3 linked regions of the Paeniglutamicibacter kerguelensis genome follow. The protein of the gene in region 1 interacts with the protein of each later gene in a pairwise test. Links are inferred from orthologs where the notes say so. Each region holds a gene or a part of one and is shown in the gene's direction. Other genes may lie near its edges. The genes, in order: rpe, dnaN and eno.

Region 1 (10,292 bases):
CTACGGCAAAAGATGAGGTGTATCCGACAAGGGCCGTGACCAGCCCCGCCATGATCGGTTGCATCGAGCTCGAACGCCTTGCGGGGCTTTGCTGAACGGTATGTGTCAAGACGTAACTTTCTTCACAAAACAACAAGTGCCGGTTCTGCCTCTCGGCAGTACCGGCACCCGTTTGTCGTGCCTAGGGCACAAGTCTTACAGGGATTGGAGGTGACTAGGCGGTCGGAGCCTGGTCGGTCGGAGCCTGATCGTCACCGTCGACCTTGTTGAGGAGACCCTTGGCGCTATCCTGGGCCTTGTCGATGTGCACGGCGTACTTGCCGCCGGTCTTTTCGTCGACATAGTTGCCGGCCTGGTCAATGCCACCGCTGATCTTCTCAGAGTTGTGGTGAATCAGTCCGGTGGCCTTTTCCTTCAATTCCCCGGCCTTGCCCTTCAGCCCGTCAAAAATAGACAAAAGGCACCTCCTCTCAATTTTGGGGGCTAGGTGCGCCCCCGACTGAGATTCATCCTATGTGTATCCGGCAATAAATCAACACGACCCACGCCAAGATTTGTGACATGTGGCATGGAACCGTAAGTGGCGCCTCACAAAGTGGAAGCCATATTCACTGGGATGGGCCGTACCCGTGAATCATTGGGCTGACCTGCAATAGAATCCGGGCGGGGGAGTTGGAGCCGTGCATTAACGAAAGAAGCCGCCCGATTCCGAGGAATCGAGCGGCTTCTAATCCGAGTGGACAACGAGGTTCGAACTCGCGACCTCAACCTTGGCAAGGTTGCGCTCTACCAGCTGAGCTATGTCCACATGAACATCTACACAAATAGTATAGATCTTCGTGGGCGATACTGGGTTCGAACCAGTGACCTCTTCCGTGTCAGGGAAGCGCGCTACCGCTGCGCCAATCGCCCAAAGTTGCTGCACCTGAACTCTACAGTGAATTCCTGTTCGATCAAATTGATGGAAACCAAAGGTGGTGAATCCAAGTACTGCCTGGCTTCTTTGGAAAGCCAAAGAATAAGGACCCCTCTTCAAAAGAATTGAGGCCCATATTTCTTGGAGTGGACAACGAGGTTCGAACTCGCGACCTCGACCTTGGCAAGGTCGCGCTCTACCAGCTGAGCTATGTCCACGTGAATAATCCACACACAAAGTGTTGACTGTTCGTGGGCGATACTGGGTTCGAACCAGTGACCTCTTCCGTGTCAGGGAAGCGCGCTACCGCTGCGCCAATCGCCCAAAGTTAATGCCTGGCTTCTTTGGAAAGCCAAAGAATAAGGACCCCTCTTCAAAAGAATTGAGGCCCATATTTCTTGGAGTGGACAACGAGGTTCGAACTCGCGACCTCGACCTTGGCAAGGTCGCGCTCTACCAGCTGAGCTATGTCCACGTGAATAATCCACACACAAAGTGTTGACTGTTCGTGGGCGATACTGGGTTCGAACCAGTGACCTCTTCCGTGTCAGGGAAGCGCGCTACCGCTGCGCCAATCGCCCATACTTCTTGCAAAATTCCTACGAGGTGGGGACGGGATTCGAACCCGCGTAAACGGCTTTGCAGGCCGGTGCCTCGCCTCTCGGCCACCCCACCATAACCAACGAATAGTAAACTACCAGTCGGCTGGATCGGTAAACCGATCCGGTGATTTTTATGCGAGTGGACAACGAGGTTCGAACTCGCGACCTCGACCTTGGCAAGGTCGCGCTCTACCAGCTGAGCTATGTCCACGTGTGAATCGCATTCCGCCCGGTTCGTTTCCGTTCCGTTTGGCTGCGTTCCAACGAGTAAAAACTCTATACGACGTTTACCCAAAGTTCCAAATCGGGGATTGCTTGCGGTTGAAACCGCAAATATTCCGCGTGATCTCGGGGTTTGCAACTCTCGGCAACGGGCCCAAAAACGGCGAAACGTCGTAAAAGCATGAAAAAATCTTTTTATGACTTCTCCAGCGCTGGCACAACAGACCGATTTCGGACGCATGTACGCCCGGAAAATCGGCGAACTTCCCGAGGTTCCATCCATCACCACGGTCATTGCCCAGGAAAAGATGGACATGGACGGGTGGATCGGCCATATGGCCGCAACCGCCGTGATCCAGGACGAACGGCTCGGCGATGCCGTGGGAAACAGCGCCAAGCTCAAGGCGTTGGCCCGGCAGGCGTCCTCCGCCGCCGCACAGTACCGCGACGCGGCTGCCGCCCGCGGGGACCGCGTCCACCAATACTGCGAACAAATCGCGTTGCGTGCACTGGGCCGGTCGCACCAAGCGGCCCAGGCGCGCGAGGCCCTGGCCGAAAACGGCGAGGAAGCATTCGCCGGACGGTTCGATGAGTGGTGGGAGCAATACCAGGTGCAGCCCCTGGCCGCTGAAGTCACCGTCTGGAACAGCACCATCGGGTACGCGGGAACCCTTGACCTTGTCGCAACCATCGGCGGACGCCTTTGCCTGATCGACTACAAGACCCGCGGAACCGACAGGGAAGGCCGGGTGAAACCGTTGGATCCCAAGGTGATCATGCAGCTTGCGGCCGGCGCCAAGGCGGAGGAAATGGTTGTCGATGCCACGGCAGGCACCTGGGAAGCGTGGAAATACTCACAAGACCCCATGCTCTTGGGAGTGGCGATCGGCGAGACGGAGGTGCAAACCGTCATGGCCAATCCCGAGGTGCTTCCCGCCTATTGGTCGAAGTTTTGGTCGCTTCGACAGGTGTGGGGAGCGAGCCAACGGGTGCGCGATGCCGGTTCGGCCCTGCACGTGGTGGGCCCTCCCGCATCACCGGCGAACGAGTCCGCTCGGTAGACTTGATCGAAGGCGCGGCCACAAACTGAGTGTGGCGCGTCCCTACATCCACAGCACATTGCCGGGACTCAGCCGGCGGAAGGGAGACGGATCCCCATGACCGTCTTAGGTATTCGCATCGTTGGCGATCCAATCCTGCGCACGCGGGCGGACGAGGTCACAGAATTCGGCCCCGTATTGCGCAAGCTTGTCGCGGACATGGACGAAACCATGGAAAACGTCGAAGGCGCGGGCCTTGCAGCCCCCCAGGTCGGCGTATCGCTGAGGGTTTTCACCTACCAAATCGCCGGCCAGCGCGGACACATCATCAATCCGGTCCTCGAGCTCAGTGATGACGACCAGGACGACATCTCCGAGGGCTGCCTGTCGATTCCGGGCCTCGGGTACCCGGTGACCCGCCGCCGTTGGACCCGTGCCACCGGTGTCGACGTGGACAACAACCCCGTCGTCATCGAGGGCGAGGGCTTCCTGGCCCGCTGCCTGCAGCACGAGACCGACCACCTCGATGGCATCTTGTACATCGACAGGCTCATCGGCGACCTGAAGAAGGAAGCCTTCCGCAAGCTGCGCAACACCAACTACAACAGCGTGGCCGCAACCACCGTCAACCAGCGTTCGGCGGCCCTCGGTTCGAGTTTCGGCGCTGGCGCCAGCTTCGGCGGCCAGGCATGAGGGTCCTCTTTGCCGGAACCCCGCAGGTGGCGGTCGAATCGCTGAACCGGCTGGTTGCCGACGGATTCGATGTGGTGGCCGTGCTGACCCGCGAAGACGCCCCGGTGGGACGCAAGCGCGTGCTGACCCCGTCGCCCGTGGCCGCGCGCGCCGCGGAACTGGGCCTGGAAATCATCCACGCCAACCGCATCGACGAGCAGACCCAGAAGCGCCTTGCCGCCCTGGACCTGGACATCGCCGCGATCGTCGCCTACGGCGGACTGGTCCCCGAAAAGGCGCTGACGATTCCGCGCCTTGGCTGGATCAACCTGCACTTCTCGTTGCTGCCCGCATGGCGCGGGGCGGCCCCGGTCCAGCACTCGATCATGGCCGGCGACGACATCACCGGCGCCGTCACGTTCCAACTCGAGAAGGGCCTGGACACCGGGCCGATCTTCGGAACGCTCACCGAAACCATCGACCCCGCCGACACCTCGGGGGAGCTGCTGGGCCGGCTGGCGGTCTCCGGCGCGGTGCTGCTGTCCCAGACCCTTGCCGGCCTTGACGCGGGCAAGCTCGTGGGCGTCGAGCAGCAGAGTGAAACCTCATATGCGCACAAGCTCACCCTGGTCGACGGCAAGGTCGACTGGTCGCTTCCGGCCCTGGTCATTCGCCGGCGCATCAACGGAACCACCCCGGACCCGGGCGCCTGGACCGAGCTGGACGGCCAGCGCTTCAAGCTCGGAACCCTGGTGCCGCACACCGAAGTCACCGACCTGGTCCCCGGCGAGGTCCGCATCGAACCGGGCAAGAAGCCGCGGGTCCTGGTGGGCACGGGGTCGCACGCAGTAGAACTTGGCCTGGTGCAACCACCGGGCAAGAAAATGATGAACGCAGCAGATTGGGCGCGAGGGATTCTCGCTTCCGGAACCGTGGATGAGGTGAAATTCGCATGAGCGAATTCGGACAGGGACGTTCCGACCGTCCGCGACGCAACGAGACCAACCGCGGCGGAGGCCAGGTTCGTCGAGACGATGCCGGACGCACCCGCAACCGCGGAGGCAGCGGGCAGCGCCAGTTCAGCGCCTCGGCACCCTCGGCCCGCGGACGCCGCGCCGATCCGGCGCGCCTGACTGCCTTCGAGGTGTTGCGTGCCGTTGCCGAACACGACGCCTACGCAAACCTGGTGCTACCGACCCGCATCCGCGACCACCGCCTCGATCGCCGCGACGCGGGGTTCGCCACCGAACTGACCTACGGCGCCCTGCGCGGACAGGGACTGTACGACGCGATCCTGTCCCGCTGCGTCGACCGCCCGCTGGACCAGCTGGACCCGGCGGTGCTTGACGCGCTGCGCCTGGGCGCCCACCAGCTGCTGGCCATGCGCGTTCCCAACCACGCGGCCCTCGACGAAACCGTCTCGCTGGCCCGCATGGTCATTGGCGCCGGTGCCTCGGGCCTGATCAACGCCGTGCTGCGCAAGGTCTCGCTGAAGGACCTGGACACCTGGAGCGCCGAGCTTGTTGAAGGCGTCACCGATGAAAGCGCGGCCGCGGCACTTGTCCATTCGCACCCCGAATGGATCGTTCGCGCCCTGCGCCAGGCACTTGTTGCCCATGGCCGCGACGCCAGCGAAATCAATGACCTGCTTGCCGCCGACAATCTCGCCCCCGTCGTGAACCTGGTGGCCCTTCCGGGCATCGGCTCGCTGGAGGAGGCGCTCGACAACGGCGCCGAGGTCGGCACGCTTGTTGCCGATTCGGCCTACTACCAGGGCGGGGACATCGCCCGGCTTTCCTCGGTGCGCGAAGGCAGCACCCGGGTTCAGGATGCGGGCTCCCAGCTGGTGGCCCGGGCCCTGGCCCAGGTGCCGTTGCCGGATGCCGGCGAGGACGCCTACTGGCTGGACCTGTGCGCCGGCCCCGGCGGCAAGGCGGCGCTGCTTGCGGCCTTGGCATCGGAACACGGTGCCCGCCTGACCGCCAACGAGCCCGCCGAACACCGCGCCGAACTTGTCAGCAAGGCCCTGGTTGCCGTGGATCCGGACACCTGGATGATCTCGGTGCGCGACGGCCGCGAATACGGTGAGGCCGAGTACGCCGGCGGCTACGACCGGGTCATGGTCGACGCCCCGTGCTCGGGCCTTGGCGCGCTGCGCCGCCGCCCGGAATCGCGCTGGCGCAAGAGCCCGAAGGACGTTGCCGAACTGACGATCCTGCAGGGCGAGTTGCTTGACGCGGCGCTCAGCGCGGTGCGCGTCGGCGGCGTTGTCGCCTACGTGACGTGCTCGCCACACCCGGCCGAAACCGTCGCCGTGGTCGACGACGTGCTTTCCCGCCACTCGAACGTGAAGTTGCTCGACACGGGTGCCGCACTCGAGGCCGCGGCCCTTCCGGGCATGGCATCGGCGTCCCGCAAGGTCGGTGACGGCAGCACCATCCAGCTGTGGCCGCACATCCACCGCACCGACGCCATGTTCATGGCATTGTTGACCCGTACCGCCTAGCCAGACGCAGCCCGTGTCCCGGGCCCCCCTTTCACCAGGAGCTTCAATGCGCACTTGCCAGATCAACCCGTCCATCCTCTCGGCCGACTTCACGAACCTCGAGCGTGAGTTGCACCGGATCCACACCGCTGATGCGGTGCACGTGGATGTCATGGACAACCATTTTGTGCCGAACCTGACCATCGGGCTTCCCGTGGTCCAGCGGCTCAACGAGGTCAGCGATCTGCCGTTGGACGTGCACCTGATGATCAACGACGTTGACCGGTGGGGCCCGGGCTACGCACAAGCCGGCGCGGCTTCGGTGACCTTCCACGCGGAGGCCTCCGCTGCCCCGGTGAAGTTGGCCAGGGACTTGCGGGCCGCCGGTGCGCGCGCCTCGATGGCCTTGCGTCCCGCGACGCCCATCGAACCGTACCTGGACATGCTTCCGGAACTGGACATGGTGCTGCTGATGACGGTGGAACCCGGCTTCGGGGGACAGGCCTTCCTTGACCTGGTCCTGCCGAAGATCCGGCGTACCCGCAGGGCCATCGACGGAACCGGCTTGCCCATTGCCCTGCAGGTCGACGGCGGGGTGACCCGCGAAACCATTCTGCGTGCGGCCGAGGCCGGAGCGGACGTGTTTGTCGCGGGGTCGTCGGTCTACGGCACGGAGGACCCTGCCGTGGCCGTCGACACATTACGAAACCTCGCGGCCCAAACGCCTGTATCCGTGTAATACTAAGAGCTACAACTACACAACGTGCTCCGGGGTCGGTGTAAGTCCGAACCGGCGGTTATAGTCCGCGACCCGCGCCAAAGACGTTCCTGACGGAATTTCGGAGGCACGGCTGAACTGGTGAAATTCCAGTACCGACAGTTAAAGTCTGGATGGGAGAAGCACGTACACGCAACACCTAAACCCTCACGGGTGGTGCCAAGAAAAGACGGCGGAAGTCTACGGACTTCCGATCCTCAAGTTCAGGCAGCCCCGTTCAGGATGGCAGTGAACCGTCGTATCGAAACCCCCGGAGCCGCCGCGGCTTGACAGGAGGACGATGGATTTTCTGCGGTGGCTCATTGAAGCTTTCAACTCTTACATCACGATTGGTAGCAGCGCACTGCTGGTACGCGAAGTCGTGGGCAACATCTTTGGCTTGGCTTCCGCCCTGGGCGGCATCCGCCGCAAGGTCTGGGCCTGGCCGGTCGGCATCATCGGCAACGCCCTGTTGCTGACCGTCTTCCTCGGCAGCATCTTCGGCAACGACGGAACCGCCAACCTGCTCGGCCAAGCCGGGCGACAAATCATGTTCATTGCCGTTTCCATTTACGGTTGGCGTCGCTGGAAGTCCAGCCAAAATTCCGGGGGCAGCGCAGTCACCCCGCGCTGGGCCACGAAAACGGAACGACTCGGCATGGCCGCGATCCTTGTCATTGGCACCGTCGCACTCACACCGATCTTCGGGGCACTGGGCTCCTACGATCCGGTGTGGGCCGACGCCTGGACCTTCGTGGGGTCGCTGCTCGCCACCTACGGCATGGCCAGGGGGCTTGTCGAGTTCTGGCTCATCTGGGTACTGGTCGACGTGGTCGGGGTGCCCCTGCTTTTCAGCGCCGGATACTACGCAAGCGCCTTCATGTACCTGTTTTATGGGTGCTTCACCCTCATTGGCTTCTTTGTTTGGTGGAAGGCCCAAAACAGCTCCAAGCCAACCATTGAGGCGAAAATGCCCGATCCCACGGTCAAGGTGGGCAACTGATGCAAGCGGACCGCCGGATCGCCGGAATGCGGGTTGCCCTGGAACTGGCCAAACGCGGAGTCCGCGGGGCCAACCCGCTGGTGGGCGCTGTCATCATTGATTCGTCGGGAAGCATCCTCGCCACCGGATACCACCGTGGTGCGGGAACGCCCCATGCGGAAGCCGACGCCCTCACCCGGCTCGGCCCCATCCCGGCCGACGCGGCCCGCGAGGCCACCATGCTGGTGACCCTCGAGCCGTGCAACCACGTGGGACGGACCGGACCCTGCGCCCAAGCGATCATCGATGCCGGCATCGGCAAGGTCGTATATGCGGCAAAGGACGAGGGTTCGGAGGCTGCCGGCGGTGCCGCGCGGCTGCGCGCCGCCGGGGTGAACGTCGAACAGGGCCTGCTGGAAACCGATGCCCTTGACCTGAACCACCGCTGGTTCCTTGCCCGTGCCGGGAAACGTCCATTCACGACGCTGCACCTGGCCCAGACGCTCGACGGGCGGATTGCCGCCGCGGATGGAACCAGTCAGTGGATCACCTCGCCGGATTCCCTGCGCCATGCGCACCAGATCCGCTCGCGGGTGGACGCCATCGTGGTCGGCACCGGCACGGTGCTTGCCGATGACCCGCGGCTCAATGCGCGAGACGAACACGGCCGGCCCTTCGACCGCCAACCCCGCCGCATTGTGATGGGGGAGCGCGAGATCCCGGCGGGGGCAGCCCTCGCCGCCGATGCGAACTGGGAACAGATCCGTTCCCACGACCCGCGGATGGTGCTGGGGCGGCTGCACGAAGCGGGGATCTCCCACGTGCTCATTGAGGGAGGATCCTCGATCATCACGGCGTTCCTGGCCGAAGACCTGGTCGACGAGATCTACCTCTACCAGGCGCCCATTTTCTTGGGCGCCGGTCGACAAAGCATCGGGGACCTCGGGGTCGGCACGCTGGGCGACGCCCGTGCCTTCCGCCTTGATCCCATCGACGGTGAATCGGTGCAAATCCTCGGCACCGACACCCTCACCCACCTAGAACCAATTCCGGTCCGGCTGCCCGGGCGCAGCACCGCATCGTAAGGACAACAAATGTTTACAGGAATCATCAGCGGCATGGGCCGCGTCGAAGCGGTGAACGCCGAACCCGAGTCCGACTCCGTGGTGCTGCACATCAGCGCACCGAACCAGACCGAAAACCTCGGCCTGGGCGGATCGATCGCCATCAACGGCGTGTGCCTCACCGCAACCAGCATCGAAGGCGACTCGCTCGCACTCGACGTCATGGGCGAAACCCTCCGGCACACCACGATTGGCGGGCTCAAGGCGGGCGAGGCAATAAACCTCGAACGTTGCGTGCAGGCGGGTGGGCGCCTTGACGGGCACGTGGTGCAGGGGCACGTGGACGGCGTGGGCACGCTGCTGGAGCACGAAACCCTGGGTGCCTGGGACCGGTTCCGGTTTGCCATTCCATACCCGCTTGCCAGGTATGTGGCCAAGAAGGGCTCGATCGCCATCGACGGGATTTCCCTGACCGTCACTGAAGTGGCAGACGCCAACGAAAAGGACCAATGGTTCGAAGTGGGAATCATTCCCACCACGCTGCGCGAAACCACGTTGGGTCAGCGGGAACCGGGCGACAGCGTGAACCTCGAGGTGGACGTGATGGCCAAGTACGCCGAACGCCTTGCCTCCTTTAACCCAGCCGAAGGGGCAACACCATGAGCACCGAAACAATCCGCCTTGATTCCATAGCTTCGGCGATCAGCGCCATGGCCGCCGGCAAGGCAGTGGTGGTCGTGGACGATGCGGACCGCGAAAACGAAGGCGACATTATTTTCGCCGCGGAATTCGCCACGCCCGAACTCATGGGTTGGACCATCCGGCATTCCTCGGGCGTGGTCTGCACCCCGATGACCGGCGACCGGGCCGACGCGCTTGGCCTGCCTCCCATGGTGCAAAACAACCAGGACGCCAAGGGCACCGCCTACACGGTGTCCTGCGATGCCGCCCACGGCGTGAGCACCGGCATCAGCGCGGCCGACAGGGCCCTGACCTCGCGCATCCTGGCCGATCCGGCCTCCGGGGCTGACCTCATTACCCGTCCGGGGCACATTTTCCCGCTGCGCGCGGTGGACGGCGGCGTCTTGGTGCGCCGCGGCCACACCGAGGCCAGCGTCGACCTGTGCGTGGCTGCCGGGTTGGAACCGGTGGGCGTCATCGCCGAACTGGTCCACGACGACGGCTCCATGATGCGGTTGCCCGCGCTGCGTGAATTTGCCGACCTGTGGAACATCCCGCTGGTCAGCATCGAGGACCTGGCAGCGTGGCGCGCAAGCTGCGATGCCGAGCCGGTGATCGGCACCAAGGCCTCGGCCGTGCAATCGGGACCCGAGGTCAAGGTCCCCACCCCGCACGGGGAATTCATGGTGCGGGCCTGGCTCGAGCGGTCCACGGGCGTCGAACACTTGTCCCTGAGCGCGCAGGGGCCGGACGGCACGATGCCGTTCGAGCCGCTGGTGCGGGTGCACTCCGAATGCCTCACGGGCGACGTTTTCGGTTCCTACCGTTGTGACTGCGGCGAGCAACTGTCTGCCGGCCTGCAGGCCATCAA
Region 2 (10,199 bases), 1.9 Mb from region 1 along the record:
CAGATTGCAATGTACCTGCTCCGCGAACTGACGGACATGTCCCTGCCGAAGATCGGCCAGGAACTGGGCGGTCGCGACCACACCACGGTGATCCACGCGGATCGCAAGATTCGCGAACTCATGGCGGAACGCCGCGCCATCTTCAATCAGGTCACCGAACTGACCAACCGCATCAAGCAGCGGCAGCGCGAGGGCTAACAACCGAAAAAGCCTTTAACCACAGGTGTGGATAAAGCTGTGGATCATTAAGTGGACTACCCCGCTAAGCCTGCGGATAACTACATGCAAAGCTGTGGATCCCTTAAATCACGCGGAAAGTTGTCCACGGGGTAGTGAGACTCAGTGTCACTCCCAATCACATGTTGTGCACATGCATAATCGGCGTACCCTCGCGGCCAATCAGGCTTATCCACAGTATCCACAGGGGTTATTAACACTACTAATCCCAAATTTCTACTTCATCCAAATAACAAGACCTGTTTTGCGCCCATCCGACGAAACGACGCCCAAAAGGACTTTTTGGGACGGATCTCGTGACTTGGCGGAAACCAATACCGGGAATGCCAGCGGAGTATAAGTTGATGGCTCCATGGGCCTGTTCTCGGCCAACCGCAAGCTTTGTTTTTGGATCGAATGACAACCAGAAAACTGTTCCCAGGGATTCCTGCGTTGAACTCGCATTATTCGTCCCGACATGAAGCACATTCGCCTCAGTCGAGACTTCGGACTCGACGCTAGCCAAGGAGAAAATGAAGAGCCCCATAAGGTGAGCTCCGACTCCATCCTCGGAAGACCTTGTACTCACGAGCTGAAAACTGCTGCCCCAAGAGCACCGAAACATAAAAGCCGGTAAGCTCAAACTCCATGCTGTCGTTCTGGTAAATGATTCGTTGCCGGAAATGTGAGACAGCGCATCACACCACCACTTTGAAGGCTCCGCGATTCGTTATTCCTGTCCCAAGGGAACCGCTAAGCTTGCTTTCAAGTACTGTCGACTTCGTCGTGAAAGGCGGACCACTTCGTGAAGTTCAGCGTTGAAAAGGATGTATTGGCCGAAGCCGTATCCTGGACCGCCCGTTCACTCTCCCAACGTCCGCCTTCTCCGGTACTTTCCGGAATCTTGATCACCGCTACCAACGGCACCGTGTCGTTGGCTGGTTTCGATTACGAAATTTCGGCGCACCTTGAGATTGCCGCAGACGTCGCCGAGGAAGGTACGATCCTCGTTTCCGGAAAGTTGCTGGCGGAAATCTGCCGCAGCTTGCCACAGTCGACTGCAACTCTTGAAACCGACGGCACCAAAGTCACCCTTTCTTGTGGCCGAAGCCGATTCCACTTGGCAACCATGCCAGTGACCGAATACCCCGAGCTTCCGGTTCTCCCGGAAGTCACCGGTGTTGTCGATGGTGAAGCATTTGCTCACGCGATCAACCAGGTCATCGTTGCTGCATCGAAGGACGACACCCTTCCCATCCTCACCGGCGTGAAGATGGAAATCGAAGATGACCTGATCACTTTCCTTGCAACCGACCGTTACCGTCTGGCCATGCGTGAAGTTCGCTGGAAGCCGGCACAGGCTGGAATTTCGACTTCCGCCCTTGTCAAGGCAAAGACCTTGAACGAAGTTGCCAAGACTTTGGGCTCAGCGGGCGAACTGAAAATCGCCTTGGGTGAAGGCAACGAACTTATCGGTTTCGAAAGCGGAAACCGTCGCACCACCTCACTGTTGGTAGATGGCGACTACCCAAAGATTCGTTCACTTTTCCCCGAAAATACTCCGATCCACGCAACAGTACGCACGTCTGACTTGGTCGAAGCTGTGCGTCGTGTCGCAGTCGTTGCAGAGCGCAACACCCCCGTTCGACTTTCCTTCACCGGCGGACAACTGTCGTTGGATGCCGGAACCGGCGAAGACGCACAGGCCGAAGAAGCGATCGAGGCCCAGATCGACGGCGAAGAAATCACTGTCGCATTCAATCCCGCATACTTGAGTGAGGGCCTGAACGCATTCAACAGCGAATTCGTTCGTTTCTCGTTCACCAGCGCACCCAAGCCGGCGATGATGACTGCGCAGTCTTCCCTCGATGGATCGGACAGCGACGAATATCGCTACCTGGTCATGCCGGTTCGCCTACCAAACTTGCCCAACTAGATCACCTCGCGGGAAATTTTTCCGCCACGTGGTCACGTGTTCGACCGCTCCACGATCGCTCCAACCGGGGCGGTCGAACACACCTTTTAGCGACAATTCACGCTTCATCATCCGGCCATCCCCCGACCGGGTGTGCGATCTCATAGCAGGACGTTTAGGTGTACATCTCACATGTCTCTCTCACCGACTTTCGCTCGTATGCGCAAGCCGATGTAGAGCTGGGACCCGGCACCAATGTCCTTGTCGGTTCCAACGGCGTCGGGAAAACCAACATCGTTGAGGCCATCGGCTACCTGGCATCCCTTTCCTCGCACCGCGTCACCAACGACGGCCCGCTGCTGCGTTTCGGGACCGAAAGAGCCCTTGTCCGGGCACGAATTCATCGGGCAAAACAGGTCACCACGCTCGAAGTGGAAATTACCGCCGGCAAGACCAACAGGGCACGCATCAACCGGGCGAATCCGGTCCGTGCCCGCGACATCCTCGGCATTGTTCGAACCGTTCTTTTCGCCCCGGAAGACCTTGCTCTCGTCAAGGGAGACCCGTCGAACCGCCGCCGGTTCCTCGACGAATTGCTTGTTGCGCTGCGCCCCGGCGAGGCCGCAACCCGCGGCGACTACGAGCGGGTGGTCAAGCAACGCAACGCGTTGCTGAAATCCGCCCGCCACGGCGGAAAACTCTCCACAGCCCACGAATCGACCCTCGACGTGTGGGATACCCACCTGGCCCAGACCGGGGCAAGGCTGTTGCGCGGGCGATTGGACATGCTGGAACTGCTTTCCCCCTACATGGCCGCCGCGTATGCATCTCTCGCCGACGCCAACAAGACGGCCAGCGCGTTCTACCAATCAACGATTGTTGACGACTTCGACGAGGATTCCGCGCCCAGCCCGGACACCGCCTCCGAATCCGAGCCGAACCTCGTTGCCCCGGCGGCCTTGTTGGATGCCACCCAGCCAGAGCTCGAGGAAATGTTCGTGGCGGCGCTGCTCAAGAAGCGCAGCAAGGAACTCGAACGCGGAATCACCCTGGTTGGCCCGCACCGCGACGACGTGCTGCTGCGATTGGGGTCCGCGCCCGCCAAGGGCTACGCATCGCACGGCGAAACGTGGTCATTGTGCCTTGCCCTGCGGCTGGCCGCCTACAAGGTCTTCGGCCAGGACGATCCGCGCCCCGGCGCCGGACCGATCCTGATCCTCGACGACGTGTTTGCCGAGTTGGACGCCACCCGTCGAAGCCGACTGGCGTCGATCGTCGCCGGGGCCGAACAGGTCATCGTCACCGCCGCGGTCGCCGGGGACGTTCCGGAGGAACTCGGCGGTACTTTCCTGAAGGTCAGCCCAGGCCAGGTCCACTCGTGAGCGAGAACGATCCGCACAAGCCGGAAGCCCTCGACGCTTCGCGCGCCATCCTCAACCGGATGCGCGAGGCTGCCCAGAGCCGCGGCGAAGCGCGGATCGACGCGGCCAAGGCAGCGAAATTCGAGGAAAACGCCGCCGCGCGAAAACAGCGCCGCAAGGCCAGCAGCGCACCCGCAAAGTACTCGGACGGGCGCGATCCGCAGGAAATCGGGAACCTTTTCGGCAAGATCGTCCGCGACCGCGGGTGGAGCGCCCCGGTCGCCGTCGGTTCGGTGCTCTCGCGCTGGGCCGAACTTGTCGGCCCGCAGATCGCCGAACATTGCACCCCCGAGTCATTCGAGGATTCCACGGTGGTGGTGCGCTGCGACTCCACCACCTGGGCCACCCAGATGCGCCTGTTGTCCCACGAACTGCTCAAGCACTTCGACAAGGAACTCGGGCAGGGTGTGATCACGGTCATCCGGGTCATCGGTCCCACCGCACCGAGTTGGCGCCATGGTGGACGCAGCGTCAAGGGCCGCGGTCCGCGCGATACCTACGGCTAAAACCCGAAGCGCGTAGCTGGCTCACTGGCGCTCCGGGAGGCCTCAGGCCACATACCGACCCGTTTAGGTACGAAATGAACGTTCCTATGCGTATTTGGTGGCCATTTACAGCATGTTGTGGGTGGTCAATGCCCGGAAAATTTGGTGCCACACGGTAGAATCGAGAGCAGGGCGTTTCCCCGCGCGGGCGAGACGCTGGTTCACGATCGGGCACCTCCGGTGTTCGGCCTTCCACTGTTTGAGGAGTCTGTAGCACCTGTGTCTACCGATAACACCACACCCCAGGAACCAATCGATTCCGTCGAAGGCAGCGCATCACCCGCGGCCGAACAACCTGAAGAAAGCGTCAGTGGACGGGTGGAACACACCTACGGCGCCCAAGACATCACGGTCCTTGAGGGGCTCGAGGCTGTTCGCAAGCGCCCGGGCATGTACATCGGTTCCACCGGACCGCGCGGGCTTCACCACCTTGTCTACGAAGTCGTGGACAACTCCGTCGACGAGGCCTTGGCCGGTCACTGCGACCACATCAAGATCAACATGCAGGCCGACGGCGGTGTCCGGGTCGAGGACAACGGCCGCGGCATCCCCGTGGACATCCACCCCACCGAGGGCAAGCCCACGGTCGAGGTCGTCATGACCATCCTGCACGCCGGCGGCAAGTTCGGCGGCGGCGGCTACGCCGTTTCCGGCGGCCTGCACGGCGTGGGCATCTCCGTGGTGAACGCCCTGTCCTCGCGCGTCGAGACCGAAATCCGCCGCCAAGGTAGTGCCTGGCACATGTCCTTCGCCGACGGCGGCAAGCCGCAGGGCACCCTGGTCAAGGGCGAAGACACCGATGCCACCGGCACCACGCAGACCTTCTACCCGGACGACTCCATCTTCGAAACGGTCGAGTTCGACTTCGAGACGCTGCGCGCCCGCTTCCAGCAGATGGCCTTCCTGAACAAGGGCCTGCGCATCACGCTCACCGACGAGCGCACGCTCGCGGTCGACGCCGACGAGATCGCCACCGAAGAAGACGAGATCAACGACGCCACCCCGAAGCACCGGGTCGTGGACTACCTCTACAAGGACGGCCTGCTCGACTACGTCAAGCACCTGAACTCCTCCAAGAAGGTCGAGCTCGTCCACGAGGACGTCATCGCCTTCGAATCCGAGGACACCACCAAGGGCATCAGTGTCGAGGTCGCCATGCAGTGGACCAACGCCTACTCGGAGTCGGTCCACACCTACGCGAACACCATCAACACCCACGAGGGCGGCACCCACGAAGAGGGCTTCCGCGCCGCGATGACCTCGCTGATCAACCGCTACGCCCGCGAAAAGACGATCCTGCGCGAAAAGGACGAGAACCTCACGGGCGACGACATCCGCGAGGGCCTGACCGCCGTCATCTCCGTCAAGCTTTCCGAGCCGCAGTTCGAGGGCCAGACCAAGACCAAGCTGGGCAACTCGATCGCCAAGGGCTTTGTCCAGGGCGTCGTCAACGAGGAACTCGGCGACTGGCTCGAGCGCAACCCGAACACCGCGCGCGACATCATCCGCAAGGCCCAGCTCGCCTCCCAGGCCCGCCTGGCCGCGCGCAAGGCGCGCGACAACGCGCGCCGCAAGTCCCCGCTGGAATCCTTCGGCATGCCCGGCAAGCTTTCGGACTGCTCCTCGAAGAACCCCTCCGAGTGCGAGGTCTTCATCGTGGAGGGCGACTCCGCAGGCGGCTCGGCCAAGCGCGGACGCAACCCGCACACCCAGGCCATCCTGCCGCTGCGCGGCAAGATCCTGAACGTGGAGCGCGCCCGCCTGGACCGCGCACTGGGCAACAGCGAGGTCCAGTCGATGATCACCGCGTTCGGCACGGGCATCGGCGAGGAATTCGACATGGCCAAGCTGCGCTACCACAAGATCGTGCTGATGGCCGATGCTGACGTCGACGGCCAGCACATCACCACGCTGCTGCTGACCCTGCTCTTCCGCTTCATGCGCCCGCTGATCGAAAACGGCTACGTGTACCTGGCCATGCCGCCGCTGTACCGCATCAAGTGGTCCAACTCCCCGCACGAGTACGTGTACTCGGACAAGGAACGCGACCACGCGCTGACCACCGGTGCGGCGAAGAACAAGCGCCTGCCCAAGGACAACGGCATCCAGCGCTACAAGGGCCTGGGCGAGATGGACTACTCGGAACTCTGGGACACCACCATGGACCCCGAGCACCGCACGCTGCGCCAGATCACCGTGGACGACGCCGCCGCCGCGGACCAGATCTTCTCCGTGCTTATGGGCGAGGACGTCGAATCGCGTCGAAACTTCATCCAGCAGAACGCCAAGGACGTGCGCTTCCTGGACATCTAGTCCGGATCCGGCCACTCCCCCGCGTTCACCCACAGACTTTTGACTAGAGGAAGAAATCGATGAGCGATCAGACTCCCGAAAACCCGCAGGACGGCGCCGGCGCCAACGAGGAAATCGTTGAGGGCGCGGTGATCGACGACGTCGTGGCCGTTGCCGCCGGCCACGACAAGATCGACCAGATCGACCTGCAGACCGAAATGCAGCGCTCCTACCTTGACTACGCCATGGCGGTCATCGTGGGCCGCGCGCTGCCGGACGTGCGCGACGGCCTGAAGCCCGTGCACCGCCGCGTGATCTACGCGATGTATGACGGCGGCTACCGCCCGGAGCGCTCCTACAACAAGTGCGCCCGCGTGGTCGGCGAGGTCATGGGCCAGTACCACCCGCACGGCGACACCGCCATCTACGATGCGCTGGTGCGACTGATCCAGGACTGGACCATGCGCTACCCGCTGGCCCTGGGCCAGGGCAACTTCGGCTCCCCCGGCAACGACGGCGCCGCCGCCCCGCGTTACACGGAAACCAAGATGTCGCAGCTGGCCATGGAAATGGTCCGCGACATCAACGAGGACACCGTCGACTTCCAGGACAACTACGACGGCAAGAACCAGGAACCCACGATCCTGCCGGCGCGTTTCCCGAACCTCTTGGTCAACGGCTCCTCCGGCATCGCCGTGGGCATGGCCACCAACATCCCGCCGCACAACCTGCGCGAGGTAGCCTCCGGCGTGCAGTGGTACCTGGAAAACCCCGAGGCGTCCCGCGAGGAACTGCTCGAGGAACTGATGCTGCGCATCAAGGGCCCCGACTTCCCGACCGGCGCCATGATCCTTGGCACCAAGGGCATCGCCGACGCCTACCGCACCGGCCGCGGCTCCATCACCATGCGCGCCGTGGTTTCCGTCGAGGAACTCCAGGGCCGTACCTGCCTGGTGGTCACCGAGCTGCCGTACCAGGCCAACCCGGACAACCTGGCCGTGAAGATCGCCGAACTGGTCAAGGACGGCAAGATCACCGGCATCGCCGACCTGCGCGACGAGACCTCCGGCCGCACCGGCCAGCGCCTGGTGATCGTGCTCAAGCGCGACGCCGTGGCCAAGGTCGTGCTGAACAACCTGTACAAGCACACGCAGCTGCAGGACAACTTCTCCGCGAACATGCTCGCGATCGTCGACGGCGTGCCGCGCACGCTCTCGCTGGATGCGTTCATCCGCCACTGGGTGACCCACCAGATGGAAGTCATCATCCGCCGCACCGCCTTCCGCCTGCGCAAGGCCGAGGAGGAGGCGCACATCCTGCGCGGCCTGCTCAAGGCCCTGGATGCGCTTGACGAGGTCATCGCGCTGATCCGCCGCTCCTCCACCACCGACGCGGCACGCGAGGGCCTGATGGAACTGCTTCAGATCGATGATCTCCAGGCCCGCGCCATCCTCGACATGCAGCTGCGCCGCCTGGCCGCCCTGGAACGCCAGAAGATCCAGGATCGCCACGCCGAGCTCGAGCTCATGATCGCCGAATTCAAGACGATCATCGCCGACCCGCAGCGCCAGCGCACCATCATCTCCGAGGAACTCGCCGAGATCGTCGAGAAGCACGGCGACGACCGCCGCACCAAGGTGCTCATGGGCTACGACGGCGACATGAGCGTCGAGGACCTGATCCCCGAAGAGGAAATGGTCGTCACCATCACCCGAGGCGGCTACGTCAAGCGCACCCGCTCGGACAACTACCGCTCGCAGCACCGCGGCGGCAAGGGCATCAAGGGCGCCCAGCTGCGCGGCGACGACGTCGTCGAGCACTTCTTCGTCACCACCACGCACAACTGGCTGCTGTTCTTCACCAACCACGGCCGCGTGTACCGCACCAAGTGCTACGAGCTTGCCGAGGCGGGGCGCGACGCCAAGGGCCAGCACGTGGCAAACGTGATGGCCTTCCAGCCGGACGAGCGCATCGCCCAGGTGCTGGATTTGCGCGACTACGAGCAGGCCCCGTACCTGGTGCTGGCCACCCGCAACGGCCTGGTGAAGAAGACCCGCCTGGCGGACTACGACACCAATCGTTCGGCCGGCGTCATCGCCATCAACCTGCGCGAGGGCGACGAACTCGTTTCCGCACAGCTGATTTCCGAGACCGACGACCTGATGCTGGTTTCCCGCAAGGGCCAGTCGGTGCGCTTCACGGCCACCGACGAAGCGCTGCGCCCAATGGGTCGCGCCACCTCCGGCGTGACCGGCATGAAGTTCCGCGACGAGGACGAATTGCTGGCGGCGGACGTCGTCACCGAGGATTCCTATGTGTTCATCGTCACCGAGGGCGGCTACGCCAAGCGCACCAGTGTCGAGGAATACCGGGTCCAGTCCCGCGGCGGCATCGGCATCAAGGTCGCCAAGCTGGCCGAGGAGCGCGGTGATTTGGTCGGCGCGCTGATCGTGCACGACGAGGACGAAGTTCTCGTCGTCATGGAGGGTGGCAAGGTCGTCCGCTCCGACGTTTCCCAGGTTCCGGCCAAGGGCCGCGACACCATGGGCGTCATCTTTGCCAAGCCCGACAAGAAGGACCGCATCATCGCGGTGGCAAAGAACACCGAACGCGGGCTCGGAGAGAACACCGAGGAAGATGCAGTACCGTTGAACGCGGAAAAGACACAAGAAACGGCCTCCGAGGCTCCAGCGGGTGAAGAAAACCCGGCGGAAACTCAGGAAAACCTTGAGCAAAACGACGAGGCCACCAACGACGGAGGTAACGCGTGAGCACCCCGAATACCCCCCGCCCGGCGGGCGGCACTGGTGGCACCCGTCCCGCAGCGCCACGGCAGACCCCAGTAGGCGCACCCCGTCCGGCAGGCGGAGCACCGCGTCCCGGAACCGCACAGCGTCCGGCCGGTGCCCCGCGCCCCGCCGGGCAACGCCCTGCCGGCTCCGCGCCCCGCCCCGCCGGGCAGCGACCTGCCGGAGCCCCCGGCACCCGCCCGCAGCAGCTGGTGCGTCCTGCGCCGAAGGCCAAGGTCCGCAAGGCCCGCCTGCTGATCTCCAAGGTCGATCCCTGGTCGGTGCTGAAGATGGCATTCCTGCTTTCGGTGGCACTGGGCATCGTTACGGTTGTCGCATCCGTGGTCTTCTGGTCCATCCTGGACCTGACCGGCATCTTCAACAGCGTCAACGGCTTGTTGCGCGAGGTCATCGGAACCGAATCGGACTTCGACCTCACAAAGATCGCTTCGTTGGGTCAGGTCGCTTCCTTCGCCACCATTATTGCCGTGGTCAATGTGGTATTGCTCACAGCGCTTACGATGCTTGCGGCAGTGCTTTACAACCTCTCGTCGACGCTTGTTGGCGGAATTGGCGTGACTTTGACCGACGATTAATCGTCAAAAAAGCCTAGAATCCGGCCCTCGGGACACTTCATCGAAGTCGACCCGAGGGCCGATTTGTTTCTTTGGCCATTCCTCATGTAAAGTTTTATCTCGTTCCCAGCGGGAACAAAGAGGGCGTATAGCTCAGGCGGTTAGAGCGCTTCGCTGATAACGAAGAGGTCCCTGGTTCAAGTCCAGGTACGCCCACGGATTCCCTCATCCGAACGGTAGTTGAAAGGAAGTGTCCCATGCGGAAACTTCTGGTGTTGGTGGTAATAGCCGCGGGCATAATAGGCTATCGTAAGTTGAAGGAATCATCGGCCGATAAGGCCAGCTGGAGTCAGGGCACCGATAAGGTATCCTGAATTCATACGGGGACTTAGCTCAGTTGGTAGAGCGGTAGCTTTGCAAGCTTCAGGTCAGGGGTTCGACCCCCC
Region 3 (10,207 bases), 1.8 Mb from region 1 along the record:
TGAGGACCCGGAGAAGTACAACTCGCCCCCCGCGTTCTCGGTGATCCACATCCCGTTCCTGGCGGACATCCCGATCTTCGGCCCGATCTTCTTCAACCAGACGATCCTGGGCTATGCCATGTACCTTGCCGTGTTTGTTGTCTGGTACGCGCTGTTCAAGACCCGCTGGGGCCTGCGCGTGCGTGCCGTCGGCGAACACCCGAAGGCCGCGGACACCGTGGGCATCAAGGTCAACTCGCTGCGCTTCTGGAACGTGGTGCTCGCCGGCGTGGTTGCCGGCATCGGCGGCGCGTTCTTCACGCTGGTGACCTCCTCGAGCTTCAACAAGGAAATGACGGCGGGGCAGGGCTTCATCGCCCTGGCCGCGCTGATCTTCGGCCGCTGGAACCCGATCGGGGCGTTCTTCGCGGCGCTGCTCTTCGGTTTCACGCTGAACCTCTCCTACGTGCTGACGATCCTCGGCACCCCGGTCCCGAGCCAGTTCATGCAGATGCTGCCGTACGCGGTGACGATCTTCGCGGTGGCAGGCCTGGTCGGAAAGTCCAAGGCGCCCGCCGCCGTCGGCGAACCGTACGTGAAGGAATAACGGGCCCATGGAACCGGAAACCATCGACCCGGCCACCTGGGAAAGACTCCGGGTGGCCGCGGTCGCGGCCATGGAACGGGCCTACGCGCCGTACTCGAAGTTCAAGGTCGGTGCCGCGGCACTGACAGAGGGCGGCCGGATCGTCTCCGGCTGCAACGTGGAGAACGCCGCCTACGGGGTCACCCTGTGCGCCGAATGCTCGATGGTCGGCGAGCTCTTTGCCACCGGCGGCGGCAAGTTGCGGGCCTTCTACTGCGTCGACGCGTCCGGCGGGCCGCTGATGCCGTGCGGCCGCTGCCGGCAATTGCTCTCCGAGCACCGCGGGGAAAACCTGGAATTGATGACCCCGCGCGGAATCCAGACCATGGACCAGGTGCTGCCCGACGCGTTCGGGCCGCACAACCTCTAGCACCGATCTCTAGCCCCGATGGCCCACCGGCCGGACCCCCAGGAGTGAACGATGAGCACTGAAAACTTTGACGCGGTCGACATCATCCGCATCAAGCGCGACCGCGGCACGCTCAGTGCCGAGCAGATCGACTGGACCATCGACGCCTACACCCGCGGCGCCATTGCCGAGGAGCAGATGGCCGCGCTGAACATGGCGATCCTGCTCAACGGCATGGACCGGGCGGAGATCTCCCGCTGGACCACCGCCATGATCAATTCGGGGGAGCGCATGGACTTCTCCTCGCTGCGCAACGCGGACGGCACCGTGAAGCGGACGACCGACAAGCACTCGACCGGCGGGGTGGGGGACAAGATCACCCTGCCGCTGGCCCCGCTGGTCGCCGTCTTCGGTGTGGCCGTCCCGCAGCTCTCGGGCCGCGGGCTCGGGCACACCGGCGGCACGCTGGACAAGCTCGAATCCATCGCCGGCTGGCGGGCCGAGCTGACCAACGAGGCCATGATGCGCCAGCTCTCCGAAGTCGGCGCGGTCATCTGCGCCGCCGGGGCCGGACTGGCCCCGGCGGACAAGAAGCTCTACGCGCTGCGCGATGTCACCGGAACCGTGGAGGCCATCCCGCTGATCGCATCCTCCATCATGAGCAAGAAGATCGCCGAGGGCACCGGGGCCCTGGTGCTGGACGTGAAGGTCGGCTCCGGCGCGTTCATGAAGTCATTGGAAGACGCCCGCGAACTGGCCCGCACCATGGTGAACCTGGGCACCGACGCCGGGGTCCACACCGTGGCGCTGCTGACCAACATGGACACCCCGCTGGGTCTGACCGCAGGCAACGCCATCGAGGTCGAGGAATCGATCGAGGTGCTCGCCGGCGGCGGACCGGCCGACGTCGTGGAACTGACGCTCGCACTGGCCACCGAGATGCTGGCGGGCGCCGGAATCCGCGACGCCGACGTGGCCGCCGCACTGAAGGACGGCCGTGCCATGGACAAGTGGCGCGCCATGATCGCGGCGCAGGGCGGGGACAACGACGCCCCGCTGCCGGTGGCCAAGGAATCGGAGGTCGTCTACGCGCAGGCCGACGGCGTGCTCGCCTCCCTCGACGCGATGGACGTCGGCGTCGCGGCCTGGCGCCTGGGTGCCGGGCGCGCCCGCCGGGAGGACCCGGTGCAGGCCGGCGCCGGCGTGCGGCTGCACGCCAAGCCGGGGGACGTGGTGCGCCGAGGCCAGCCGCTGGCGACCATGCTCACCGACACCCCCGAGCGCTTCGAGCGGGCCCGCCCGCTGTTGGAGGGCGCGGCGGTCATTGCCCCCGCCGGAAGCCGCCCGAACATGGAACTGATCCTGGAGCGGATCGCCGCTTCCTGATGCCCGCGGCGGGCGGGACCCGGGGGTTGTCCCTGACTCATCCCCGGGTCCTGCCCCGATTCATCCCTTGGTTGGATTCACGTGGAGTCACCGATCAGCGAAAATTGGTATTGAATGGTTGCAGGAGGTTTCTCCCCGCCGCGCCTCCACCAGGAGCCAGCTCGGTAATTTCCAAGGAAAGTCGGTAGAAAAGTGGATCTCATCAACGAGGCCATAGTCCACGCGGCAAACGCCTGGTGGATCCTGCCGACCGTCTACGTCTTCTGCCTCATTGACGGATTCCTGCCAATCCTGCCCAGCGAGACCTTGCTGGTCGCCCTCGGTGCCGTCGCTGCAAGCACCGGCGAACCCAACGTGTTCCTGCTGATCCTGGTTGGGGCCGCCGGAGCCATCAGCGGGGACCAGATCGCCTACCGGATCGGGCGCCGCATCGGCACCGACCGCTTCGCGTGGATGCGCCGCAAGCGGACCACCAAGCTCTTCGCCTTTGCCCGCAAGGAACTCTCGGTGCGCGGTGCCATGCTGATCTTCACGGCCCGCTACATCCCGATCGGGCGCGTGGTGGTGAACCTGAGTGCCGGGGCCACCGGCTATTCCCTCAAGCGCTTCACACTGCTTGATGTCATGGGTTGCCTGACGTGGGCAAGCTACTCCGTGGCGATCGGGGTCGTTGCGGGCGGCTGGTTCCACGACAACAAGATCCTGGGCATCGTGCTGTCGGTGGCACTGGCCATCGTCCTGGGCTATCTCATCGACAAGGTGATCCACGCGGTGCTCAAGCGCCTGGGACGGTTGGGCAACGAACACGATTTCCCCGACGAGACCCTTGCCGCCGTGGATGCACCAACGCAGGACCAAGCCCCGCTGCGCGTCCCGGGGGATTCCGGGCCAGGGGAGACCCCCGCCTGAACCCGTGGCGACGGGGCGGTGAACAATTGCCCCGACTTCAGCACGGCCCACTGTCGGAACCCGGGCAGCCCCGATAGGCTGGGCAGGTGACTGACGAGATGATCCACATTGCATACGACCCATCCTTCGACTTCCGGGCACTGCCCAAGGTTTCGCTCCACGACCACCTCGATGGGGGATTGCGCCCGCAGACCATCATCGAGTTGGCCGCGGAGGTGGGACACGAACTTCCTTCCACCAATGCCGAGGAACTTGGCGCCTGGTTCCGCGCCTCCGCGGACTCCGGTTCGCTTGAGCGCTACCTCGAAACGTTCGACCACACCATCGCCGTGATGCAGACCAAGGCCGCGCTCACCCGCGTGGCCCGCGAATTCGTCGAGGACCTCGTCGAGGACGGCGTGGTCTACGGCGAGGTGCGCTGGGCGCCTGAGCAGCACCAGCGCGAGGGCCTCAGCCTTGACGATGTCGTCGAGGCGGTCCAGCGCGGGCTTCAGGACGCCAGCGAGGAACTGACCGAAGCCGGGACCCCGATCCAGGTCGGCCAGATCATCACCGCCATGCGCCACGCTGACCGCGGCGTGGAAATCGCCGAGCTTGCCCTGCGCCACCGTTCGCGCGGCGTCGTCGGCTTCGACATCGCCGGCGCAGAGGACGGTTTCCCGCCCTCGCGCATGAAGGAGGCCTTCGACCTGCTGGCCGAGAACTTCTTCCCGACCACCGTGCACGCCGGCGAAGCCGCGGGCCTGGATTCCATCAAGGACGCGTTGATCACCGGCCGTGCGCAGCGACTGGGACACGGCGTGCGCATCGCCGAGGACATCGAGATCCAGTTCGGCGGCGTCGATGACGACGGCGAAGAGGTCGGCGAGGACACCGGCCTGGTGGCCCTGGGCCCCGTGGCCAACTGGGTCCGCGACCGCGGCATCGCTCTGGAAATCTGCCCGTCCTCCAACCTGCAGACCGGTGCTACCGCCGAATTCGGCGAGGGCATCGAATCCCACCCGGTGGACCTGCTGGTGCAGACGGGCTTCAACGTCACCATCTCCCCGGACAACCGGCTGATGAGCGGAACCACGCTTTCGGACGAGTTCGAACTGCTGGTCGAGGCCTTCGACTACGACCTCGAGGACCTGCTGGACCTCACGCTCAACGCGGCCGAGGCCTCCTTCCTGCCGCTCGAAGAGCGCGAGGTCCTCGTCGAATTCATCAACGAAACCTACGAGGCCATGGCCGACGAGGACGATGACGAAGAGTACGACGACGAAGACGACGAGGAATACGACGAAGACGACGAGGACTAGCACCCGTCTCTCCCTTCGGTTCCGCACCCGGTGCGGATGATGCCGGTGTGCTGCTCCTTCCTGCGGGATGGAGCAGCACACCGGCATCGGTGTTTACAGCACCTGTACTGTGAGCAACACCAAAGCCGCGCTCCGTCGGGAACGCACTTGTCACTCTCATATACTTGTACCAGGGCAACGATGCCCCAGAGGATCCCGGCAACCCGGAAGGGAACGCGCGTGAGTGAGCAGGTCGACCGGCTCGTCGAAATCATGTCGCTGCTGCGCGCCCACTGCGCCTGGACAGCGGAACTCACCCACGAATCCCTGGTGCACTTCCTGCTCGAGGAATCCTACGAGCTCACCCACGCCATAGAATCGGGTGCCGACGATGCAGCCCTGGCCGAGGAACTCGGCGACATCCTGCTCCAGGTCGCCCTGCATGCGGCCATCGGCGCCGAACGCGGATCTTTCGACCTCGACTCGATCGCTGCGGGGCTCAGCGCCAAGATGGTCCGCCGCAACACCCACATCTTCAACGCCGACGGCAGCCTGAAAGACGCGTTCCCGGAGTCCATCGAGGAGATCATCGAATCCTGGGACCGGGCCAAGCGCGCGGAGAAGCCGCAGAACGAGTCGGCGGTCGCGGGCCTTCCCACGAATCTCCCGGCCCTGCTCTACGCCCAGAAATTCACCTCCCGCACCCAACGCCATGCCGCGTTGGACACCGTCGCGGGGGAGCAACCACAGCCTTCTGTCCACCCCGGGAACCCGTTGGAAAACGGGGACCTGGATGATGAACAGAAATTGGGGGAGCACCTGCTTTCCCTCTGCGAACTGGCCCAAGCGCGCGGGCTCGATGCCGAACGAGCCCTGCGCACCGTGGTGCAACAACGCGTTGCCCGCACGGAACCCGGAACGCGCGACACAACTTCGTGAACTGGGCCTCAGCCAAGCTAGGCTAGAGACAGGCAACGGCGCCTGCGTCATGCAGTACACGTTTGACTAACATCCACACCTTGAAGGAGCACCTTCCCATGGCCTTGATCGATGCCATTCACGCCCGCGAAATCCTCGACTCACGAGGAAACCCCACCGTCGAGGTTGAGGTTCTCCTCTCCGATGGTTCGATGGGTCGCGCCGCGGTTCCGTCCGGCGCCTCCACCGGTGCCTTCGAAGCCGCCGAGCGCCGCGACGAAGACCCGAATCGCTACCAGGGCAAGGGCGTCCTGGGCGCCGTTGCAGCAGTCATCGAGGACATCGCAGAGGTCGTCGAGGGCATGGATGCCGCCGACCAGCGCGCCATCGACACCGTCATGATGGACCTGGACGGCACGTCCAACAAGTCCAAGCTTGGCGCCAACGCCATCCTTGGCGTATCGCTGGCAGTGGCAAACGCCGCGGCAGAGTCCTCGAACCTGCCGCTGTACAAGTACCTGGGCGGCCCGAACGCCCACGTGCTGCCGGTTCCGCTGATGAACATCCTCAACGGCGGTTCGCACGCCGACTCGGATGTCGACATCCAGGAATTCATGATCGCACCGCTCGGCGCGTCGACCTTCTCCGAGGGCCTTCGCTGGGGTGTCGAGGTCTACCACAACCTCAAGTCCGTGCTGAAGGAAAAGGGCCTGTCCACCGGCCTGGGCGACGAGGGCGGCTTCGCCCCGAACCTGCCGTCCAACCGTGCGGCCCTTGAGCTGATCATCGAGGCCATCACCCGCGCCGGCTACACCCCGGGCGAGGACATTGCCTTGGCCCTGGATGTTGCTTCCTCGGAATTCTTCGAGAACGGCACCTACCAGTTCGAGGGCAAGTCGGTCACCGCCCAGGAAATGAGCGATTACTACGCTCAGCTGGTTGCAGACTTCCCGATGGTTTCCATCGAGGACCCGCTGGACGAGGACGACTGGGAAGGCTGGAAGACCCTGACCGACGCCATCGGCGACAAAGTCCAGCTCGTGGGTGACGACCTGTTCGTCACCAACCCGGAGCGCCTGGCCCGCGGCATCGAAACCCGCACCGCCAACTCGCTGCTGGTCAAGGTGAACCAGATCGGTTCGCTGACCGAAACCCTGGACGCCATCTCGATGGCCCAGCGTGCCGGTTACACCACCATCACCTCGCACCGCTCGGGCGAGACCGAAGACACCACGATCGCCGACATCTGCGTTGCCACCAACGCAGGTCAGATCAAGACCGGTGCCCCGGCCCGCTCCGAGCGCGTTGCCAAGTACAACCAGCTGCTGCGCATCGAAGAAGAACTCGGCGATGCGGCCGTTTACGCCGGCGTCGGCGCATTCCCGCGTTTCGGTGCGTAACTAGCGCCAAAAGCACGTAGGCTCGTGGGGGAACAATTTTTTGGTTCCCCCACGGGTTTCTTGCGTTTAACCAGGGATCCGTGGACCCAAGAACCATCACTTGGGGTCGTGAGGCACGGCCCCAAGCCAACAGGGCAAGGAGTCAGATGGCCACGCGACGTCCTCCCATGCCACGGGCCGGATCCTCGTCCGAGGACCCTCGCCGTGCGACACCCGACCCGGGGGCTGCCCCAAGCCCGGCATCGCAGGCGGCCGGGACCCCGGGCCGCCGGGCTGCGACGGGAACCCCTTCATCCAAGGCCGCGCCCGTGCGCCCGCGAACCACGCGTGAGCCCGACAGGCCGCCGGTGCAACGGCGCGCTGCCCCGCAACCTCCAACCGCCAAGGTGATCCCGCTGGGCCGCATCAACGACGCGGCACCCGTTGCCCCGCCGGCCCCGAAAACCAAGGCCAAGCCCAAGGGCGACCACGCAGCGGCAAGGCCGGCCAGGGCCGCCAGGGGCGAGAAGCCTCCCGCGGACAAGACGAACAAGAGCGAGCGACGCAAATCGATCGACTCCCAGCGGAGGATCGAAGACCGCAACCTGCTCTCCGGTGCGGTGCGCAAGGACGAAAAGGCCGCAAAAAAACAGCCCAAGAAGGCTCCCGAGGGCCCGGTCAAGCCGATCCCGGCGCGCAGCTTCTCCGGACGCATCCTGGCGTTGAGCATTTCGCTCTCCGTCTTCGCCATGCTTTTGGTCCCCAGCATCGGCACCTATGCTCGTCAGCGCGATGAAATCACGGCCCTGGAGTCCGTGATTGCGGCCAAGCAGGTCGAGCAGGAGGGCCTCAAGGACCAGATCGCCCGGTGGGATGATCCGCTGTATATCAAACAGCAGGCAAGAGACCGGATAAACTTGGTCATGCCCGGCGAGAGAAACTACATGGTTGTTGGCCGCAAACCAACAGATGCCCCGCCGGTGGAAGAAAACCACAGCCCCAACGAGATTCGTACGGATCTGCCGTGGGTCGACGCGCTATTCGACTCGGTCCAGCGCGCCGCCACGGATTGATCCCCCCCCCGACACGAGGAGAAGTCCCCAACCGTGGACGCCGAAAACCCAAATCACGAAGCACTTGATGCCGCTGCACGCGTTCCCAGCGAGCAAGACCTGGACACGCTCTCGCGCCAGCTGAACCGCCCGGTGCGCGACGTGGTGGAAATCGGCGCCCGCTGCGTGTGCGGCAACCCGCTGGTGGCAACCACCGCGCCGCGGCTGTCCTCGGGCATCCCGTTCCCCACCACCTACTACCTCACGCACCCGGTGATCACCTCGGCAGTGTCCCGCCTCGAGGCGGCCGGCCTGATGATCGAGATGAACGCCGAGCTCGGCGAAGACGCGGACCTGGCACGGGCCTACGAGCTGGCCCACCAGCACTACCTGGCCGTGCGCGACGCCATCGGCGAACGCTCCGGCACCGGCCCGGTTCCGGAAATCGCAGGCATCTCCGCCGGCGGCATGCCCACCCGCGTGAAGTGCCTTCACGTGTTGGTCGGCCACTCGCTGGCGGCCGGCCCCGGCATCAACCCGCTCGGCGACCGAGCGCTGGAAGGCATCGGCGAGTGGTGGACAAAGGACAAGTGCTACTGCACCGGCGCCTGGGACACCGAGGGCCCGGCCCCCAGCCAGGACCGTTCGCGCCACGTGAAGACCCAGTCCGTGGACCCGGCCATCAAGCAGGCCGAGCGCGCAGCGGCCCGCGCGGCCCGCGAGGCCGCGGCTGCCACCGAATCCGAAACCGGGAAGTAGGCAACACCCCTCCATGGCACGCGTTGCAGCAATCGACTGCGGAACCAATTCCATCCGACTGCTCATCGCAGACATCGAGCAGGGCCCCACGGGTCCGGTGCTGGCCGATGTGCTGCGCCAGATGCGTGTGGTGCGCCTGGGCCAGGGCGTTGACGCCACAGGTGTGTTTGCGCCCGAGGCCCTGGAACGCACCTTCCTGGCGATCGACGAGTATGCGGCAATGATCAAGGAGCACGGCGCCTCCAAGGTCCGCTTTGTCGCGACCTCCGCCACGCGCGATGCCAAGAACCGCGGCGAATTCATCGACGCGGTGAAGGAGCGCCTCGGCGTGGAACCCGAGGTCGTGGCCGGGGACGAGGAAGCCGCGCTGTCCTTCACCGGCGCCATCTCGGTGGCGCCCCCGGCCCCGGGAACCAACGTCCTGGTGGTGGACCTCGGCGGGGGATCCACCGAATTCGTGCTCGGGGGAGCGGACGGCCCGCAGTCCGCACTGAGCATGGACATGGGGTGCGTGCGGCTCACCGAACGCTTCTGGGGCCAGGAACAGCCCACTGCCGCGCAGATCGCCGCGGCCAGGGCCGAGGTCAACGGGGTGCTCGACGAGGCGTCCCGCAGCATCGACTTCTCCGCGGTGGACCGGATCATCGGCGTGGCGGGGACCATCACCACGCTCACCGCCTCGGCCCTGGGACTGCGGGCCTATGATTCGGCAGCCATCCACGGCACCGAACTCGGCATCGAAAAGCTGCTCGAAAGCGTCGAGTCCATGCTGTCCGCAGACCGTGGAACCCGTGCCTCGCTTGGCTACATGCACCCGGGACGGGTCGATGTCATTGCGGCGGGGGCACTGGTCTATGGATGCATCCTTGAGCGGGTGCGCGTGGCCACGAACGGGGCCATCGAGACGGCCACCGCGTCCGAGCACGATATTCTTGATGGAATTGCCTTGGGCCTCAGCGGATAAAGAATGTAGCTGTACCCGTAACAGAAATTGGTAGGTGAGCCCTTGAAGCGACGACTGCACCGCACCGGTGCCATGATTCTCAGCCTAGGCCTCTGCGCGGCCATGGCGCTGTTTGGGGCCTCGAGCGCCAACGCGGATGGCGTACGTGACAGCGAGTGGTGGCTTGAGTCATCGGGCATCACCAAGGCCTGGGAGGTTTCCAAGGGCCAGGGCGTGAAGGTCGCCGTCATCGACACGGGAATCGACACCTCGCACCCGGACCTTGTCGACGTCGTGGCCGGCGGCAAGGACGTCTCCGGCGCAGGCGCCGCCGACGGCTCCAAGCCGCTGGGAAACCTGCCCGAGCACGGCACTCTGGTGGCGACGCTGTTGGCCGGACGGGGAAACAACTCGGTGGAGATCGACGGTGCGCGGGCCGAGGCCGAGGCGCAGCAGATCGCCTACGACCGGGCCGTCCAGAGCGCCGAAGCGGCGGGGGAGACGCCGCCGGAGAAGCCCGAGCCCATCGAGGTCCCCGCCCCCGGGCCCGGACCCGACGGAGTCGTTGGCGTGGCCCCGGAAGCCGAGCTGCTCTCGGTCTCCCTCT

What was found.
Region 2: the proteins of rpe (region 1) and dnaN interact in binary tests that used the Escherichia coli proteins (3 or more experiments, as listed by UniProt). The link is inferred for Paeniglutamicibacter kerguelensis from one-to-one orthologs.
Region 3: the proteins of rpe (region 1) and eno interact in binary tests that used the Escherichia coli proteins (3 or more experiments, as listed by UniProt). The link is inferred for Paeniglutamicibacter kerguelensis from one-to-one orthologs.

Annotation. Positions count from the first base shown.
Region 1 is NZ_JAGIOF010000001.1:2,201,783-2,212,074, reverse strand. What follows is about bases 4,946-7,840. They hold rpe (ribulose-phosphate 3-epimerase), read left to right. Parts: upstream 4,946-6,004; coding sequence 6,005-6,676; downstream 6,677-7,840. Other genes in these bases: ribD (bifunctional diaminohydroxyphosphoribosylaminopyrimidine deaminase/5-amino-6-(5-phosphoribosylamino)uracil reductase RibD), read left to right, coding at 7,697-7,840; pnuC (nicotinamide riboside transporter PnuC), read left to right, coding at 6,996-7,697; JOF47_RS10025 (RsmB/NOP family class I SAM-dependent RNA methyltransferase), read left to right, coding at 4,946-5,958. Outside these bases: JOF47_RS10090 (benzoate/H(+) symporter BenE family transporter), read right to left, coding at 1-109; JOF47_RS10085 (antitoxin), read right to left, coding at 215-457; JOF47_RS10040 (cytochrome), read left to right, coding at 1,938-2,801; def (peptide deformylase), read left to right, coding at 2,898-3,473; fmt (methionyl-tRNA formyltransferase), read left to right, coding at 3,470-4,408; more of JOF47_RS10025, read left to right, coding at 4,405-4,945; more of ribD, read left to right, coding at 7,841-8,761; JOF47_RS10005 (riboflavin synthase), read left to right, coding at 8,771-9,403; ribB (3,4-dihydroxy-2-butanone-4-phosphate synthase), read left to right, coding at 9,400-10,292. UniProt on the Escherichia coli protein: Catalyzes the reversible epimerization of D-ribulose 5-phosphate to D-xylulose 5-phosphate.
Region 2 is NZ_JAGIOF010000001.1:4,086,525-4,096,723, forward strand. The notes cover bases 285-3,086. They hold dnaN (DNA polymerase III subunit beta), read left to right. Parts: upstream 285-1,021; coding sequence 1,022-2,152; downstream 2,153-3,086. Other genes in these bases: recF (DNA replication/repair protein RecF), read left to right, coding at 2,311-3,086. Outside these bases: chromosomal replication initiator protein DnaA, read left to right, coding at 1-198; more of recF, read left to right, coding at 3,087-3,513; JOF47_RS18575 (DciA family protein), read left to right, coding at 3,573-4,058; gyrB (DNA topoisomerase (ATP-hydrolyzing) subunit B), read left to right, coding at 4,317-6,410; gyrA (DNA gyrase subunit A), read left to right, coding at 6,470-9,160; JOF47_RS18590 (DUF3566 domain-containing protein), read left to right, coding at 9,157-9,774; JOF47_RS18600 (DLW-39 family protein), read left to right, coding at 10,011-10,127. UniProt on the Escherichia coli protein: Confers DNA tethering and processivity to DNA polymerases and other proteins. Acts as a clamp, forming a ring around DNA (a reaction catalyzed by the clamp-loading complex) which diffuses in an ATP-independent manner freely and bidirectionally along dsDNA.
Region 3 is NZ_JAGIOF010000001.1:411,616-421,822, forward strand. Bases 4,917-7,726 are described here. They hold eno (phosphopyruvate hydratase), read left to right. Parts: upstream 4,917-5,586; coding sequence 5,587-6,867; downstream 6,868-7,726. Other genes in these bases: JOF47_RS01920 (MazG nucleotide pyrophosphohydrolase domain-containing protein), read left to right, coding at 4,917-5,488; JOF47_RS21710 (FtsB family cell division protein), read left to right, coding at 7,014-7,726. In the rest of the region: JOF47_RS01895 (ABC transporter permease), read left to right, coding at 1-586; JOF47_RS01900 (cytidine deaminase), read left to right, coding at 594-995; JOF47_RS01905 (thymidine phosphorylase), read left to right, coding at 1,047-2,360; JOF47_RS01910 (DedA family protein), read left to right, coding at 2,553-3,269; JOF47_RS01915 (adenosine deaminase), read left to right, coding at 3,368-4,570; more of JOF47_RS01920, read left to right, coding at 4,790-4,916; more of JOF47_RS21710, read left to right, coding at 7,727-7,919; JOF47_RS01935 (DUF501 domain-containing protein), read left to right, coding at 7,953-8,657; JOF47_RS01940 (Ppx/GppA phosphatase family protein), read left to right, coding at 8,671-9,621; JOF47_RS01945 (S8 family serine peptidase), read left to right, coding at 9,694-10,207. UniProt on the Escherichia coli protein: Catalyzes the reversible conversion of 2-phosphoglycerate (2-PG) into phosphoenolpyruvate (PEP). It is essential for the degradation of carbohydrates via glycolysis.